Regions from separate parts of the Marinomonas profundi genome, predicted to be linked through region 4. Evidence: predicted binding sites of a transcription regulator. Region 4 holds the regulator's gene; each other region holds the start of a gene.
What was found. Region 4 encodes LexA, which represses DNA repair genes until DNA is damaged. Its sites were predicted from a motif close to TACTGTNTANNTANACAGTA; they were not measured.

Region 1: ruvC (crossover junction endodeoxyribonuclease RuvC) is a predicted target of LexA. The motif match lies at 2,314-2,333, and genes of this name have one in related genera.
Region 2: uvrA (excinuclease ABC subunit UvrA) is a predicted target of LexA. The motif match lies at 3,021-3,040, and genes of this name have one in related genera.
Region 3: recN (DNA repair protein RecN) is a predicted target of LexA. The motif match lies at 2,151-2,170, and genes of this name have one in related genera.

The regions. Positions count from the first base shown of each region.
Region 1 covers NZ_CP073013.1:3,468,512-3,473,261, forward strand. The annotation lists gene tolQ (protein TolQ) at 1-108, opposite strand, end outside; gene ruvB (Holliday junction branch migration DNA helicase RuvB) at 118-1,131, opposite strand; gene ruvA (Holliday junction branch migration protein RuvA) at 1,135-1,737, opposite strand; gene ruvC (crossover junction endodeoxyribonuclease RuvC) at 1,734-2,291, opposite strand; gene aspS (aspartate--tRNA ligase) at 2,451-4,223, opposite strand; gene J8N69_RS16235 (GreA/GreB family elongation factor) at 4,409-4,750, opposite strand, start outside.
Region 2 covers NZ_CP073013.1:1,476,904-1,481,653, forward strand. The annotation lists gene smrA (DNA endonuclease SmrA) at 114-695, opposite strand; gene ssb (single-stranded DNA-binding protein) at 810-1,538, opposite strand; gene J8N69_RS06920 (MFS transporter) at 1,578-2,936, opposite strand; gene uvrA (excinuclease ABC subunit UvrA) at 3,093-4,750, shown strand, end outside.
Region 3 covers NZ_CP073013.1:2,130,269-2,135,018, reverse strand. The annotation lists gene ugpA (sn-glycerol-3-phosphate ABC transporter permease UgpA) at 1-539, opposite strand, end outside; gene ugpB (sn-glycerol-3-phosphate ABC transporter substrate-binding protein UgpB) at 639-1,940, opposite strand; gene recN (DNA repair protein RecN) at 2,198-3,868, shown strand; gene fur (ferric iron uptake transcriptional regulator) at 3,967-4,377, opposite strand; gene J8N69_RS17125 (outer membrane protein assembly factor BamE) at 4,447-4,750, shown strand, end outside.
Region 4 covers NZ_CP073013.1:3,572,851-3,577,600, forward strand. The annotation lists gene J8N69_RS16710 (DEAD/DEAH box helicase) at 1-350, opposite strand, end outside; gene dinG (ATP-dependent DNA helicase DinG) at 462-2,582, opposite strand; gene lexA (transcriptional repressor LexA) at 2,652-3,275, shown strand; gene J8N69_RS16725 (hypothetical protein) at 3,405-3,671, opposite strand; gene J8N69_RS16730 (DUF6586 family protein) at 3,674-4,144, opposite strand; gene topA (type I DNA topoisomerase) at 4,141-4,750, opposite strand, start outside.

The sequences.
Region 1 (4,750 bases), 100 kb from region 4:
AATTCGTTGAAATATTACAATCCATGAAAATACGGAAGCGGCTAGCAATATCAACATAACAAGTTGAACCACAAGACTAGCACTGGCGATAAGACCCCAAATTGACATTATTAACCTCTATTTAAAATCTGAAGGTAGTTGATAATTAAAATGTTCATAAGCACGCTTCGTGACCTGACGACCTCTTGGCGTTCTAATAATAAAACCTTGCTGAATCAAAAACGGCTCGATGACGTCTTCTATTGTATCTTTATCTTCCCCCAGCGCGGCAGAAACACTGTCTAACCCGACCGGTCGCCCGTCAAATTTTTCTATCATAGTCAACAACATACGCCTATCAAGATGGTCAAAACCTTCGGTATCTACACTTAACATATCTAGCGCACGTTGAGCAACCTTTTGTCCAATATGTTGCTCGCCACTAACTTGCGCAACATCCCTTACTCGACGCAATAATCGGTTGGCTATCCTGGGCGTTCCTCGTGACCTCCTGGCGACTTCAAAACAACCTGAATGATCAAGCTCCATGCCCATTTTTCCTGCAGATCTGGCAACAATGGTGGTCAATGACTCAACATCATAAAACTCTAACCGCTGCACGATCCCAAATCGATCGCGCAAAGGAGACGTTAACAAGCCTGCCCGCGTCGTTGCTCCGACAAGCGTAAAGGGAGGGAGTTCAATTTTAATTGATCTTGCCGCCGGTCCTTCGCCTATCATTATATCCAGCTGATAGTCTTCCATGGCTGGATATAATACTTCTTCAATAGCAGGGCTTAATCTATGTATTTCATCAATAAATAGAATATCACCTTCGTTTAAATTGGTTAGAAGGGCCGCTAAATCTCCCGCCCTTTCCAATACAGGCCCAGATGTTGTTCTTACCTCAGCCCCCATTTCATTGCCGATAATGTGGGCAAGGGTTGTTTTTCCTAAACCGGGGGGGCCAAATATCAAGGTATGATCAAGCGGCTCACTGCGCTGCCTTGCCGCTTCAATAAAAATCTCCATCTGCTCTCGCACAACGGGTTGACCAATATATTCAGCAAGTGCTTGCGGCCGTATTGCTCGATCCACTTGTCGATCATTGCCTTTAATTTCGGAAGAAATAATACGATCGTGTTCAATCATGCTTTATTGCCTCAGCATTCCTTTTAGCGCCGCTTTAATTACATCTTCGCTACTGGCAGCATCCACAGGAACCCCCGCAATCGCCTTAGCCGCTTCTTGAGGTTTATAGCCAAGTGAAATAAGCGCAGCCTCCGCCTCTTGCCTAGGGTCAGCCTGAACTTGACGCAATACGGTTGGCGTCGAAAACAAATCATTTTTCGCGGCTTGGCCAAGCTTGTCACGCAATTCAATAATCAGCCGCTCGGCGGTTTTTTTGCCGACGCCAGGAATGCGCGTAAGAGCCGATACATCAGACTCCTGAACGTTGTTGATTAATTCCTGTGACGACATGCTGGACAAAATAGCCAACGCCATTTTGGGGCCGATACCGTTTACCTTGATAAGAATACGGAACAGCGCACGCTCGCTCTTATCAATAAAACCATAAAGAGTGTGGGAATCTTCTTTGACTAACAAATGCGTATAAAGCGTTACTTGTCCGCCAACTTGAGGTAGGTCATAAATGGTGGTCATAGAGGCGCTGACTTCATACCCTATGCCGCCTACATCAACCAATAATTCTGGTGGTGTTTTTTCAACCAAAGTGCCGACAACTCGTCCGATCACATTGTTTTCCTTACATCTTGTTCTGTCCAGCGCTTAGAGGAGCGCCCCGCCCGTTTACCAATGCCATACTCTAAGCCGCCAGACGTGCGCGTATTAGCATGACACAAGGCGATCGCCAAGGCATCCGCAGCGTCTGCCTGAGGTTTAGAGGATAAATTAAGTAAAAGCTGCACCATCATTTGAACCTGTATTTTATCTGCGTTGCCGTTTCCGACGACAGATTGCTTGACCCGTCGAGCCGCATATTCATGCACCACCAATTCCTTCAGTGAAGCAGCAACAATAGCCGCCCCTCTAGCCTGCCCAAGCTTTAACGCTGAGTTGGCATTTTTTGCTAAAAATACTTCTTCAATGGCAAATTCATCAGGCTGGTATTCTTCTAATAAAGCAGAAACATGATTAAAAATATGCTTAAGCCGTACAGACAACGCCTCATCTGGCAGACGGATACAGCCACTATTAACGTACGTCGCTTTGCCATTTATCGCATCAACAATAGCAAAGCCCGTCACTCGAGAGCCTGGATCAATCGCTAAAATTCTGGTCGTGACCATAATTTTCTGTGCCTTGTATAGTTACTGTATATTTCAACAGCCCTTTACAAAGTATGCAATGCCAAAATACAAAAAAGACCGCTAATAAGCGGCCTTTTACGTTTTTCTTGCAATCCTTTAACATAACTTACTGTTTTAAAGTAAGTTTAATGGCAAAAGTTAAGACTCAACAACAGGCTTTCTGATGCGAATGTTTAATTCTTTCAATTGCTTCTCACTTACTTCACCTGGCGCTTGCGTTAATAGGCAAGTCGCACTTTGTGTTTTAGGGAAAGCAATCACGTCACGAATAGAGCTAGAGCCCGTCATTAACATTACCAAGCGATCTAAACCAAACGCCAAGCCGCCATGTGGTGGCGCACCAAATTTCAAGGCGTCTAACAAGAAACCGAATTTCTCTTCTTGCTCTTCTTTGCTGATATTCAGTAATTCAAAGACAGTTTCTTGCATAGAAGACTGGTGAATACGAATAGAACCACCGCCCAATTCAGTGCCATTCAGCACCATGTCATAAGCCTGAGAAAGCGCCATTAATGGGCTGGCTTTTAGATCTTCAGGCGAGCATGAAGGCGCTGTAAATGGATGGTGAATAGCCGTAATACCGCCATCACTTGTTTCTTCAAACATGGGGAAGTCAACAACCCACAGTGGCGCCCACTTGCAAGTATAAAGGTCTAAGTCTTCACCCAGTTTACAACGCAGTGCACCCAATGCTTCGTTAACTACTTTTGCAGAATCGGCACCGAAGAAAATCAAGTCACCGTCCTCTGCTTCAAGGCGCTCAAGCAAAGCAGCGCGAACCTCAACTGGCAAGAACTTAACAATAGGAGACTGCAAGCCTTCTTCAAGGTTAGATTTATCGTTTACCTTGATGTAAGCCAAACCTTTCGCGCCATAGATGGAAACAAATTTAGTGTAATCATCAATCTGCTTACGAGTTAGCGCATTCCCACCCGGTACTTTAAGGGCAGCAACACGCCCCTTTGAATCCGTCGCTGGACCAGAGAATACTTTGAAATCCACATTTGCCATCAAGTCAGACACGCTAACTATGGTCAATGGGATACGCAGATCGGGCTTATCGCTACCGTAAGTTTCCATCGCTTCCGAATATGGCATGCGCGGGAAAGTACCCAAGTCAACGTTCATTAGCTCTTTGAACAAGCTAACAATCATATCTTCCGTCATCGCCATGATCTCTTTTTCACTCATGAACGAGGTTTCAATGTCCACTTGAGTGAACTCCGGCTGACGATCGGCGCGCAAATCTTCATCACGAAAGCATTTGGCAATTTGGTAATAACGATCAAAGCCAGACACCATCAACAATTGTTTGAAAAGCTGCGGTGACTGCGGCAAAGCAAAAAAGCTACCTTGTTGAGTACGGCTTGGCACCAAGTAGTCGCGGGCGCCTTCTGGTGTTGCACGAGTCAAAATGGGGGTTTCGATGTCCAGAAATCCGTTGCCATCTAAATAGCGGCGCAATACAGAGGTTACTTTCGAACGGAAACGCATTTTTTGTTGAATTTCAGGGCGACGCAAATCGATGAAACGATTTTTCAAGCGAACGTCTTCACCAACGGACTGGTGCTCATCAAGCTGAAATGGTGGTGTTTTGGCAGCATTAAGGATTTCAAGCGCCGTTCCTAACACTTCAATTTCACCAGTGTTCATATTAGGGTTGACGGTGCCTTCAGGACGAGCACGTACTAGACCTTTTAGCTTAACCACAAACTCGTTACGCACACTGTCAGCCAATGCAAAGCTTTCGGCACGATCTGGGTCGAAAACAACTTGCGTGATTCCTTCGCGGTCACGAATGTCTAAGAAAATAACGCCACCGTGGTCACGACGACGATGAACCCAACCGCATAGGGTAATTTCTTGTGAAATGTTAGAAGCATTTAACTCGCCGCAATAATGGCTGCGCATAATTTCTTTCCTATTACTGTCTCAGTAAGAGAGTGATCTTGGAGTGTTTTCTATCTAACTAGCAATGATTTGCTGAATTTTGAACGTCAGACAAAAGAACTGAATATTTTAAGGCAAAGCATTATATGCGAAGCGAGTCTGACTCTCTAGGGTCTGAACCAAATTTGTCCATTACAATAGGCGCTTTAGCCTATCATGGTTATTTCATACGCTATTTGCTTGCCGTTTTGCAGCAGTTCAATCTCATCGCCAAGCGTTTTGCCAAGCAAGGACTTTCCAACGGGGCTTGATGAGGTCACGAGATAAACCACTTTTTCGTCTATTTCAACCGCAAGGCCACCGGCGCAGGGCGACATAAAGAAATGCTTTTCCGTGCTGACGGGTGATGCGAACTGCAGCAGCGTCACCATACACCACAAGTCGATAGCGTCCTCCTCAGAAAACAAGGCGGGTGGGTTTTTATTAAAAACCTGCCAGTCTTTCTCACATTCTAATACGCGTTGCGATTGCCCATGCGCCAAATAAGA
Region 2 (4,750 bases), 1.6 Mb from region 4:
ACACATTCAAGACAACATAAGTCCAAGACAGCAAAGTGGCGGAATTATAGCAAAAACATGGCTTTTACTGCACGAACTAACGTGAATACTCCCATTTCAATAGAAGCAAAGCATTAACGCTTCTGGTGTTTTTCCCAATCGTCCAAACGCGCTTTTTCCGTCTTCTTAAACAACACATACACCGCCCCCAAACCACCATGATGCCGTTGCGCGCTATGAAACGCCATCACAGCATCCAGCTCTCTCAGCCATTTATTAATATGACTTTTAATCATCGCTTGGCTATCGGGATCTGGCGTGCGGTCGCCCTTGCCATGTACGATGATAGCGACGCGAATATCATTACGCATACAGTCATCAACAAATTGGTACACTTGTTCTCGCGCTTGCGCCACCGTATGGCGATGCAAATCCAAACGCGCTTCTATGCCATATTTACCTTGCCTAAGACGCTTAAACACACCGTCTTGCACACCAGAGCGCTTATATTCAAGCACATCATTTGGCTCGACCTTTTCCACATAGTCTTGCGACAAATGATTTCTGTCTGCCTCCTTCGCAATCAACGCCGCCTTTTGGCGCACCAAAAAATCGACCTGAGGACCTTTCTTAACTAAATATACTTCGCTTTTTTTCAGTGGCTTAATGCCCGCCACCTCTTGAGCGAACAAAGACGTTTCATCTTCGTCGTCCACAGCTTACATCCTCTTTGATTTACTCATCTTATTTAGCACACCACTATAGAACAATAAAGGCCCCTAAAAGGAGCCTTTATTACGTCAACACCTGTGTATCAAAGGGCTAACAAGCTAGAACGGGATGTCATCGTCGAAGTCGTCAAAGTTTGGCGCTTGCTGAGGTTTTGGCTCAGGTGCTGGAGCGCGCTGTGGTGCTGGCTGCTGTGGCGCGCGTTGAGCCGGTGCTTGCTGTGGCGCGTTACCCCAGCTGCCGAAAGACTGCGGCGCGGCCTGTTGTGGCGCAGCGGCTGGCTGGTGAGCCGGTTGCTGTGACGCCTGTCCATAACCGCCCTGTGGCTGATTGAAACCACCTTGAGGTGCGTGCTGCTGTGGTGCGGCTTGTTGAGGTGCTTGGCCGTATCCACCTTGCGCAGGCGCGGCTTGTTGTGGCGCGCTGCCGTAACCGCCGCCTTGTTGAGCATCGTAACCACCGCCTTGCTGGCCCGCGTTATCGCCACGGCCGTCTAGCAATTGCATTTCGTTGGCAACGATTTCTGTGGTGTAGCGTTTAACGCCGTCTTTTTCCCACTCACGAGTACGCAACGACCCTTCTACGTAGACTTTAGAGCCTTTCTTAATAAAATCGCCAGCGATTTGACCAAGACGAAAGTTACCACGGTCCATAAAGGCGACACGATGCCATTCCGTACGCTCTTGCATTTGACCCGTTTGCTTATCACGCCAGCTTTCTGTTGTTGCTAAGTTAACGTTTGCAACGGCGGCGCCAGACGGCATAAAACGCACTTCGGCATCGTTGCCTGCGTTACCAATCAAGATTACTTTGTTTATTCCACGTGCCATGACGTTCTTCTCCAACTAAAAGATAGAATAGTGTTTTACTTAAAGACGCACTTGCGGTGCCAGACGCACCAGAGCCTCTTTGTCTAATATTTTTTTATCGACTTTCAGATAAGCCGTTTGCTCATCTTTAAAAAATTGCATACCTTCCACTCCTTGGATTTGCGCAAGTTGATCCGCCAACTTCGTTACTTCTTCATCTGTCATATTGGGCAGGCTAAACGCCAGACTGCTTAACTGGCGAGGCGCCGGCTGGACAACACAAACAAGTGCCCAAGCCAAGAACACCACACCGACCACCCAAAAGACACCGCTATTCGAATGATGCTGAAGCAGCCAACCGCCACCAACACCACCCAAAAATGACCCCATAAACTGATGGGTAGAAAACACCCCCATTGCCGTGCCACGATAACCTACCGGTGCTAGCTTACTAAGCAGAGAAGGCAACACCGCTTCCAGTGAATTAAAGCCAACAAAATACACCCATAACAAGACCCCAAACACCCACAGGTAGGGCGCCCATTGCAGTAATATCGAGCTTAAGCCTAACAGCACCAGCACGGCGAACAGCACGTCTTTCGTCTTACCTTTTGATTCGGCAATAATCACTAATGGTAACATACCTGCGAAGGCAAAACCCATGATGGCTAAGTATAACCAGCTATGCTGCGACAAGGGTAAATCAAACTGCTGGATCAACAAATTGGGCACTGTCACAAACAACGCTGTTAAGCTGGCGTGCAATAACAAGACGCTGACATTCAAGAAGCGCAATTTTGAATCTTTCAACACCAAACCTAGTGCCTGAATACTGGGTGTCGTATCGCGTCGGAAAGTATGTTGAACGATATTCGGCACGGCAAAAATGATCAAGACAATGCCCAGTAAAGAGAGCGCAAAAGACAGATAAAAAAGCCCCGACAGCCCCACTAAAGCAAAAATCCAGGGCCCCAATACCAAAGACAACATAAACGAAGCGCCAATACTAATGCCCACCATGGCCATGGCTTTGGTACGGTTCTGCTCTCTCGTCACATCACTTAATAATGCCATCAAGGTACTGGCAATAGCGCCCGCACCCTGGACCGCCCGTCCGAATATCAGTGTCATTATGTCCGTTGCGTTCGCACAAATTAAACTGCCCACGGCAAACAACAACAGTCCAATGACGATAACGCGCTTGCGGCCGATTTTATCTGACCACATTCCCATTGGAATCTGCAAACTCGCTTGAGTCAGACCATAAATACCAATCGCTGTCCCGATCAACGCCGCATCCGCGCCAGTTAAGCCATCAGCGGCCACACTGATAACCGGCATAATAAGGAACAGGCCTAACATTCTGAATAAATAAATCAGCGCTAAAGCAAGAACTGAACGACGCTCAAGTAGATCCATAAAGAGGTTACAACCGTTTAACATGGAGGCTTAGGGAAAAAGATGTCAATTTTACAGAAAATACCGTTGAAGCTCCATTTCAACTACTGTAAAAATAGACAGTTATTTAATTTACTCACAGATTCACTCTGTTGATCGACTTCACATTGGAGACTCATGGATACCATTACCCTACGCGGGGCCCGCACTCACAATTTAAAAAATGTGGACCTAGACATCCCAAGAAACAAACTTGTGGTGATTACTGGCCTATCCGGCTCAGGTAAATCCTCTCTCGCTTTCGATACTTTATACGCCGAAGGGCAGCGTCGCTATGTAGAATCGCTCTCGACCTACGCAAGACAATTTTTATCCATGATGGAAAAACCAGACATAGACCATATTGAAGGTCTTTCCCCTGCGATTTCCATCGAGCAAAAATCCACCTCTCACAACCCCAGATCAACAGTGGGTACAATAACAGAAATCTACGATTATCTACGATTGTTATTTGCCCGTGCAGGACAACCTCGCTGCCCAGATCATGGCGAACCATTAGAGGCACAAACCATATCACAAATGGTCGATAAAGTTATATCGCTACCAGAAGAAACCAAGATGATGCTACTTGCCCCCATCGTTAAGGATCGAAAAGGTGAGCACTTACACACTATTAGCGATTTGCTGTCGAAGGGCTTCATCCGTGCCCGAATCGATGGCATTGTGGTTGACTTGGACGACGCGCCAACATTAGAAAAGAATAAGAAGCACACTATCGAAGTCGTGATTGACCGTTTCAAAGTGCGTTCTGATCTGCAATTACGCTTGGCCGAATCGTTTGAAACTTGCCTTGGTTTATCGGATGGCATTGCCAAAGTCATCAATATGGACGACGAAAAAGAAGAATATATTTTCTCTAGTAAATTTGCCTGTCCCGTTTGTGGCTACAGTTTAACGGAATTAGAACCTCGCCTTTTTTCTTTTAACAATCCAAATGGTGCTTGCCAAACCTGTGATGGGCTAGGCACACACCAAATGTTTGATCCGGATAGAATCATTCAAGATGAAACGCTCACTCTCGCAGAAGGCGCGATTCGCGGCTGGGGTCGACGCAGTATTTTTTACTACCAACAACTGAGCGCCTTGGCAAAACATTATGGATTTGACATAGAGTCGAAATACAAAGACATCCCTAGCGAATTCAAAAAACGTATTTTGCAAGGCTCCGAAAAAGACAAAATAGATTTCATCTATATTAATGAACGCGGCGATAAAATGACGCGCTCTCATTCATTTGAAGGTGTTATCCCAAATCTACAACGCCGCTATCACGAAACCGAGTCCGACAGCGTGCGTGATGACTTATCACAGTACATCAGCATTCAAGCTTGCCCAGATTGTCATGGCACTCGACTCAATCGATCTGCCCGCAACGTCTTTATTGCCGAGCAGACCCTACCGGAAGTAGTGACCTACCCCATCGCAGAATGCTTGAAGTATTTTGAAGCGCTCGAACTACCGGGATCGCGCGGGGAAATCGCCTCGAAAATTCTTAAAGAAATTCGTGACCGCCTCACCTTTCTAGTCAACGTTGGCTTGGAATATCTCACTCTGGACCGCAAAGCCGACTCACTCTCTGGCGGCGAAGCGCAACGTATTCGTCTTGCTAGCCAAATTGGTGCCGGCCTGGTTGGTGTTATGTATATCCTTGACGAACCGTCAATTGGCTTACACCAGCGCGACAACGAACGACTCATTGCCACATTGACTCGACTCCGAGATTTAGGCAATACCGTCATTGTAGTAGAGCACGATGAAGACGCGATCCGCGTTGC
Region 3 (4,750 bases), 1.4 Mb from region 4:
GCTTGCAATCCTGCAAGGAAGAACAAGAAGTTGTAACTGATTTGCTTCCAAGTTGAGGCGATTACCACCAATATCATGGCTTGGTTGCCATCTAAATAATGGTTCCAATGAATACCCGCCGACTTCAACCACAGGGCGATCGGCCCCATGCTCGGATCAAATAAAATCCACCACAAGACCCCCGCCAACGCAGGCGCCACGGCATAAGGCCAGATTAACAAGGTTTGATAAGCCAACTTGCCGCGAATAATTCGATCCGCCATCACCGCCAGCAACAGCGCCAAGGACATACCGACAATGGCCACCGAAAAGCTGAACACCAAGGTGGTCAACATCGACTGGTAATACAAAGGATCGGTAAACAAATCGGTAAAATTTTCTAGGCCAATAAATTCACGACTTAGGCCAAACGCGTCTTCTCGGTAAAACGCTTGCTCTAACGCTTGCTCAGCAGGCCATAGAAAGAAAATCGCCGTCACCAACAACTGCGGTAACAACAGCAGCCAAGGTAAGACTTTATGAGGAAAAGTAACTGTCATCGGACAATCCAGACAAAAGAGAACGACACATGAAAAAACACCTTTATCTAAGTAAAAAAAACGCCCTCATGCGTTAATACACAAGGGCGTTGATTACACTTAATTGTTCGCTTTTTCAAAACGGCGAAGTTGCGCATTGCCACGTTCAACCGCGGTATTTAGCGCGCGTTGAGCGTTTACATCGCCACTCCATACAGACTCTAGCGCTTCATCGATGATGCCACGAATTTGTACAAAGTTACCCAAGCGCACCCCTTTGGTATTAGCCGTTGGCGTACCCGTTGTCATTTGGGTCACACCCGTTTCTGTACCTGAATTAGCCGCATAAAAACCTTGTTTCTTGGTCAAATCATACGCCGCTTTAGTGATTGGCAAATAGCCTGAAAACTGGTGCCAGTCGGCCTGTACAGAAGGACTTGATAAGAAACTTAGGAAAGACGCCACGCCTTTGTATTCTTCTTTAGAATGGCCTTGCAACACCCATAAAGACGCGCCACCAATAATGGTATTAGACGGCTGTTTTACCTTGCCTTCCCAGTAAGGCAGCTCAGCAACACCAAAGTCAAAGGTCGCATTTCGCTTGATACCGGCAAGCCCCGCCGAAGACTCGGTAAACATCGCGCATTCTTGGCTATAGAACTTCGCCGCGCCGTCGTTGGTTCGACCCGAGTAACTAAAAATACCGTTCTTTTGCCATTCGCCCATTTTCTCTACATGAGCCACTTGCAACGGACCATTGAAGGTAAGCTCGGTTTTCACGCCACCAAAACCATTTTCCAGCGTGGCAAACGGCACGTTATGACGCGCACTTAGGTTTTCTAACTGCACCCAAGATTGCCACGCCGTGGTAAAACCACAGGTTACCCCAGACGCTAGTAGTTTTTTAGACACGCTTTCAACGTCTTGCCAGGTTTTAGGCGCTTGGCTGATACCGGCTTTTTTGAACAAATCTTTGTTGTAATACAAAACAGGCGTTGAGCTGTTAAACGGCAAAGACAACATCTGCCCTTCACTGTTCGAATAATAACCCGTTACCGCGCTTAAATAGGTGCTTTCATCAAACGCTTGGCCTGAATCTTTCATCAACTGATGCACGGGATAAATCGCGCCTTGGGCCGCCATCATACTGGCTGTACCCACTTCAAATACCTGCACAATGGCAGGCTGCTGCTTAGCACGAAACGCCGCAATCGCCGACGTCATGGTCTCGGTATAATTGCCTTTATAGACCGGCTTCACCTCGTAGTCGTTCTGAGAGTCATTGAAGGCCTTCGCCATTTCATCAACCTTCTCACCATTGGCACCACCCATAGCGTGCCACCACTCTATTTGTGTCGCCGCAAAGCCCGAGCTCGCCATAGACAACCCAACCACTACCGACACCAACTTCAAATTATGCATTTCCGTGTTCCTCACAATGAGTTTTTATTAGAAAAGAAAGAACCACTATAGAAAGAAAATATTTCAGTTTGATGATAGTAAGGTTTCATTTGAAATACAATTGCCATTCATATGAAACTGAAACAACAAGCGTATGCTCACCACATCGCTGCTGTTTAAGCCTCTTTCAAAAAATAATATCGCTCTCCTACTTGTCAAAAAACAACCAAGTACTGTATAAATAACCATATAAAATATATTCTCTTTCGGAGTCTTTTATGCTGACCAGCATCGCTATTTCCAATTTCGCCATTGTTGAATCCTTAGAGTTGGAGTTCCACAAAGGCATGACTGTGATTTCAGGGGAAACAGGCGCGGGTAAATCCATTATGGTGGATGCTCTGTCGCTTTGTTTGGGTGACCGAACTGACGCGGCGGTTGTTCGTCATGGCGAAAAAAAAGCCGACATCAGTGCCAGTTTTGACATCCAACATTATCCGCATGTTCATAGGTGGCTGGAAGAGAGAGATTTAGAACACGATCAACATTGCATATTACGCCGTGTGATTAGCAAAGAAGGGCGCTCTAAGGCCTATATTAACGGTCGTCCTTGCACATTAAACGATCTTAAAGAAGTGGGTAGCCACCTTGTTGATATTCACGGGCAGCACGAGCACCAATCGTTGCTTAAAAAGAACGCCCAAAGACAGCAGCTTGATGCCTACGGTCAATTGACTGACTTGAGTAAAAAAGTGAGCCTACAATATACGGCGTGGCGACAGCTCAAAGAAGAGCTCTCTGCGTTACAGAACCGCTCTTCCGAGCAAGATGCAAAAATCCAATTGCTGTCTTATCAAGCTCAAGAGCTGCAACAGCTGGACCTCAAAGAAGGCGAAATCGAAGCACTAGAAAACGAGCAAGCCTTCTTATCCAACATTGCAGACTCCCAGTTTAAAGCGTACCAAGCCAGTGGAATCTTAATCGACAGCGACGAAGGCAATGTTTGCTCTTTATTGCATCAAGCCATTAACAGCGCCAGCCAGATTCGTCCAGCGACTAAGGAATTGGACAACGCCCTAGAAATGATGAATGTGGCATTAATACAAGCCCAGGAAGCGGCTGATAGCTTGCATCATTACCAAGACACCTTAGAGCAAAACCCAGAACGCCTGACTGATGTGGAACACCGTTTGTCGGATATTTACGATACCGCTCGCAAACACAGAACCCTGCCAGAAGGGCTTTTATCTTTACGCGCAAGTGTGGAAGCCGAACTTAACAGCCTGCAAAGCAGTGAAGAAAGCGTAGAATCACTGAAAGAAAAAGAAGAACAAGCTTATGAAAAGCTCACCGCACTCGCCACCACTCTAACGGAAAAACGCATTACAGCAAAAGACGACTTAGCACAAAAAGTCGAAGAGCAAATACATGGGCTCGGTATGCCCCACGCGCGCTTTTTCATTCAATGCCAACCATTAAACCAAGTCACCGCAAACGGCTTTGAAGACATCGAATACATGATAGCGTCTAACCCAGGGCAACCAGCTCAGCCATTGCGCAAAGTGGCGTCAGGTGGTGAGTTGTCACGCATCAGCTTAGGCATTCAAGTCGTCACCGCCCACACCTCCATTATCCCAACACTGGTCTTCGATGAAGTCGATGTGGGCATAAGTGGCGGCATTGCCGAAGTGGTCGGGCGTATGTTGCGTTCGGTTGGCAAACGAGGACAAGTTTTCTGCGTTACTCATTTGGCGCAAGTTGCGGCTCAGGGCAACCAACATCTGCGTGTTAGTAAGCTCATCGCCGATGACGCAACCTCCTCGCAAGTCAATCTATTAAAAGATCACGATCGCACTCAAGAAATCGCTCGCTTACTCGGGGGACTAGAACTAACGGAGCAAACATTGGCTCACGCTAGAGAAATGCTGGGCAATGTTCAACTGCAGTAAAACCATGACAACGGAATCAGGTTACTAAAGTCGGTTTAATAAAAAAGGTCTAAATGGTAACATTTAGACCTTTTTTGTTCTCTAAGAAATAAATTGTTTTATTTCTTTTTAGGTCGAACGTAAATAATTAAGCTGTGGTCTTCGATATCAAAGCCATGCTCTTCTGCGATTTCACGCTGACGTTTTTCAATAATAGGGTCAACAAACTCAATCACTTTGCCTGAGTCCAGACAAATCATATGATCATGGTGATCGCCTTTTGCCAGCTCAAAAACCGCCGTGCCAGCCTCAAAATGATGACGCTGGACTAAGCCCGCTGTTTCAAACTGAGTCAAGACACGGTAAACCGTTGCCAAGCCAACATCTTCACCTTGATCAAGCAAAGTGCGATAAACGTCATCCGCACTCATATGACGGTCACCTGCACCCTCAAGAATTTGTAAAATTTTCACTCGTGGTAAGGTTACCTTGAGTCCCGCTCTCTTTAGCTCTTGATTTTCGCTAGTCATGAGTCATTCTCTATTCGATCTTGTTGATAATTACTTTATCATTAGCATACCAGAGTAAGGATAATACAAATGAAAAAATCAGCTTTTATACTATGCGCAGCACTTTCAATAAGCGCATGCAGTTTATTTCCACCACCGTATAAAGTCCCAGTCACACAAGGAAACCTTATAACGCAAGAACAGCTATCACAGCTGAAAGTCGGTATGTCCGAGTCTCAAGTTACCTATCTCTTGGGTAACCCGATGCTAATAGACACGTTCAAACCAAACGAATGGCACTACCTATATGCGTCGCTATATGCAGAACCAGGCACCAAACACAGTGATGCCGATGATCTAGTACTGATCTTTAGCGATGGCGTTTTAACACAAA
Region 4 (4,750 bases):
TGTCCAATAATGTCATAACCAAGCAAGGTCATCGGCAAGGTTTCAGCTTGAATTTCACTACAGTATTCAAATCCCATTTCAGCAATGGACTTGATCACTCGATCAGGAAGGTTTAAATCATGAAAACGCAACTTACCTTCTACTTCAGCAACCGGAAAATCGTCTATAGACCAAATTTTAGCGTTTGTATTCCCAGCAGGCTTTGTCTCATTGCTATCATTGCTGGTTGGCGTATCCGCTTGGGCACTTACTGGGCTGTCATCATTATTTCTTGGGCGCTTATTAGGGCGACGAGTACGCTTAGGTTTTGCGGTGGTTTCTGCTTGTGCTTCTTGAGTTTGGTTTTCCATATTGGAATCTATACGCTTCTATTGTGTTATAAGGTTAATAATCTTCGCAAGAGTGTACCTAATTGATCAGGTTTTATCACCTCTTGCTTCTAGTTTGTTAAACGAACTTTATCAGTATCGGTAAGGCGGCAAGCTGCTAATTAGCTGCGGACCATAGCGCTTGGTTCGTAAACGCTTATCCAATATATGAATCTCGCCAGAATCTTGCTCACTTCTGAGCAATCGCCCTGTTGCCTGCACTAAACGCAAAGAGGCGTCTGGTATGGTGATTTCCATAAAAGGGTTACCGCCACGTTTTTGTATCCATTCCGCCAGGGTTGCCTCAACGGGATCATCTGGCACAGCAAAAGGAATTTTGGCAATGTACACGCAGGTCAAATACTCTCCCGGCAAATCAACCCCCTCTGCGAAGCTAGCAAGCCCCAGCAACAAGCTGCCTTTACCCTCATCAATACGTGCTTTATGTGAATCCAAAATCACCCGCTTAGATTGCTCTCCTTGCATCAGCAAAATTTCCTGCAACCCAGCAGATAAAGATTGCGCCACCTCTTCCATTTGGCGACGTGAAGAAAACAACACCAAGCTGCCTTTTGCCGCCTTCACGTTTTTATCTAAATAGGCAACAATCTCAGCGGTGTGCTGTTCCACCCGACCGGGCTCATGCTGCATATTTGGCACCACCAAAAGACCATTTTTTTGAAAATCAAATGGGCTCATGACACGTAAATATTCACTCTCTCTCGGCACACCAGAACGCATATTAAAACGATGAAACTGATTCAAAGCGGTTAAAGTGGCCGACGTAACGACCGCCCCAAAACATTTGTCCCACAGCTGTTGCTTTAATGTATTGGCGGCCAAGATAGGAGAACCGCCTAGCTCGATATCTTGCTCCATTCCTTGGCCAGATAACACCAACCAACGGGCATTAGGCGGAAAATTTTGGTCATCAACCGCAGAATACAAGCGCCACAACCCTATACATTGCTCTAAACGACCAAGAATAACCCCCAAAATAGGCTGCCAGATTTCGGCGGTTTCAGGCGTGACACCCATGCCTTCATTTTGCTTGGTCTTTTTGCATTCATCTTGGATATTTTCAATACTGTTAAACAACTTTTGATAGGACGTTTGCAAGCTGTAAGCTAATTGGCGCAATTCATCAGGAATCTGACCAAATACAAAACGATGTTGGTTATTGTCTTGATCCAGCCCTAAACCTTGAATATAAGGAGCCAAACCTTGTTGAGCATATTGAATAAAATTCACAACACTCTGTATTTGCTGCGGGATTTTTAACAATAAATTCCCCGTCAAACTCACCTCACTCGTCAACTCTTGCTTAAGGTTGACTAAGTTTTTTTCCAGCTGACGAAGCCAAGTGATGCTTTGCTGCAAACGCACTTCATGTCGAAAGTGGCCAATCGCCTTGTCAGGCAGGTGATGGCCTTCATCAAACACATAAATAGTGTCTTTTGGTGGCGTCAAAATAGCGCCACCGCCTAATGACAAGTCTGCCAACACCAAGTCGTGGTTGGCCACAATGACATCGGCGACTTCTATCTCTGCCCGCGCTTTAAAGAACGGACAAGCTGAATAATTCGCACAATTACGATTGGTGCATTGCTGATGATCCGTGGTTAAGCGCCGCCAGTCTTGGTCACGGACGATGCCAGCCCAATTGTCTTTGTCGCCATCCCAGTCGCCTTTTTGCAAGGCGGCATCCATCTCTTGGTAAAGCACGGTATTAACATCGTCTGAATGGAGGTGCTGCTCAAAAAGGCCCGCAAACATGTCATCCATGGCTTGCTCTTCAGAATTCAAAAAACCCTCAAGATTATTCAAACACAGGTAACGCCCTCGCCCTTTAGCAAGCGTGTACTTAAAAACCAGATCGGTATGCTCAAGCAGGTCTGGCAACTCTTTGTGCAGAATCTGCTCTTGCAAAGCAACGGTTGCAGTAGAAATGATTAATTTCAAGCCTCGCGCTTTCGCAATGGGAATGGCAGCAAGACAATACGACAAGGTTTTGCCCGTGCCGGTACCGGCTTCAATCACGGCAACGTGTTTTTCATCCAGTCGCTCACCTTCTGAGCCTTGTTTAATATTTCCCAAGGTGCGTGCAATCGCACCAATCATCTGGCGCTGCCCAGCCCTTGGTTTATGGGACTTCGCCTCCAAAGAGGCTCGGTATGCAAGTTGAATTTGTGTTTTTAGTTCGTCTGAAAGCATTTATATCATTGAGTATCGTTAAGAATGCTGTATATAATAACAGTTACTGTATAAACAACCAGATGCCCTATGATTAAATTGACCAAAAGACAATCTGACGTACTAGAAACCATTCGCGAATTTATCAGTGAAACTGGTTTTCCACCTACGAGAGCAGAAATAGCCCGTCGACTAGGATTTAAATCCCCTAATGCGGCCGAAGAACATCTCAAAGCCTTGTGTAAAAAAGGCGCAATAGAGATGCTGTCTGGCGCCTCACGAGGAATACGCTTAGTTGACCGTGCATCCAATGATGAAGCCAAAGAAGACCTTGGCCTACCTGTCATCGGCAAAGTGGCAGCAGGGTACCCTATTTTGGCGCAAGAGAACATTGCTTCTCACGTGAACATACCCGCCAATATGTTTTCTCCTCAAGCCGACTACTTTCTGTCCGTATCAGGCACCAGCATGAAAGACATTGGCATTATGGAGGGGGATTTGCTGGCCGTACACAAAACCACTGAGGTTCGTAATGGGCAAATTGTTGTCGCCCGCATTGGCGATGAAGTAACGGTTAAACGCTTCGAACAGAATGGCCATATTGTCCGCCTTATTCCAGCAAATGAAGCATTCAACGACATCATCGTCGACCTTGAAAGCGAAGATTTTGCCATTGAAGGCTTATCCGTTGGGGTTATTCGACAAGGTCTTTGAGTTCTATGTTTTTGAGCTCGATCATCAAGACAAACGTCAAAACCAACAAGCAAAATCACCAATAAAAAAGCGAAGCCTAAGCGTCGCTTTTTTATTGGTCATTAATTCCACGCCACAAAACCCACAAAATTAATGCAAGATTTTAGGACGAAACTCTTCTTCATCAAGATACTCTGAGTCTTCATCAAAAAACGAATCGTCTGAGTAAACAAAATCAACCCCGGCATGGAACATGCATTTTGCTAATTCAAAATAGCGATCTTTTAAATAAGATCGGGTATCATTTGGAATCTGCAATATTGCCAACGGAACGGTTTCCTCACCATTTTCACTGGCTGGACGCAGCACAATATCGCCGTTATCCAGCTCAACAATCTCTAGGTAGGACTCTTTCATATTCAATACTCTGATGACTCTTCTCTAAAACGTAATACCAATTCGATCAGTTTCGCCAAATACAAACTCACCGATGCGCCAGCATCACTGCCACGACCAATCAGGTTATCGCCTTGAACGACTGATGAGGCGGAAGCTCGACATTCAAACTGCACCAAATAAGCCTGATTCAACTGAAAACACCAAGAATCAGAGCGCGAAAGCAAGTCCGCCAATTCGGTTAATACTGGAATCATTATCTGTTTTTTTTCAGCTTCAAGCAGCAAGTTAGCGACATCCAGAGAGCCAGACAGCGAATAAGCCGTCGACACTTCTTTCAACAAGCCATTTAACGCACTTCTTAATTGAAAAATAGCCGAACTTTCCAGCCCAACGTTTAACCATGCCTCGCCACTCTCTTGACTCTGCTGAATAAAACGCCTTGCCGTATCCAGCTTTTGATTGGTCAAACTCGCCAAGGTGACGCCGCTCATTTTTTCTTACCCTCTTCGATCACCCACTTAGAACCAACATAAAACGCCTTCCAGCCCGTTGGTTTGCCTTCTTCTTCCGTCATGACATACTGCTCTTTTGTCTTACGGCTGTAGCGAATAATAGCGGGGCGCCCTTCAGCATCTTTCCTGGGCGCTTTCGCAAAAAAGTGATACTTAGGATCGATTTGATCCATATAAGGCAATAACTCTTCCACCAAGGGCGCACGAGTTTCCCGTTTACGCGGGAATTGACTGGCCGCCAAGAACAAACCAGTGGCACCATCTCGAAGCACATAGTGGTCTTCTACTTTTTGACACGCCAGATCAGGCATAGGCACAGGATCCATTTTTGGCGGCGCGGCTTCACCACTTTTCAGCAGTTTACGGGTGTTTTTACAGTCATCGCTGGTACAACCGAAATACTTACCAAAACGACCTGTTTTGAGCTGCATTTCAGAGCCACACTTATCACATTCAAGCGTCGGACCGTCGTAGCCTTTAATCTTAAACGCACCCGCTTCCACTTCGTAACCAGAGCAAGCCGGATTATTACCACAAACATGCAGTTTGCGGTGCTCATCCATCAAGTAGCTGTCCATAGCCGAG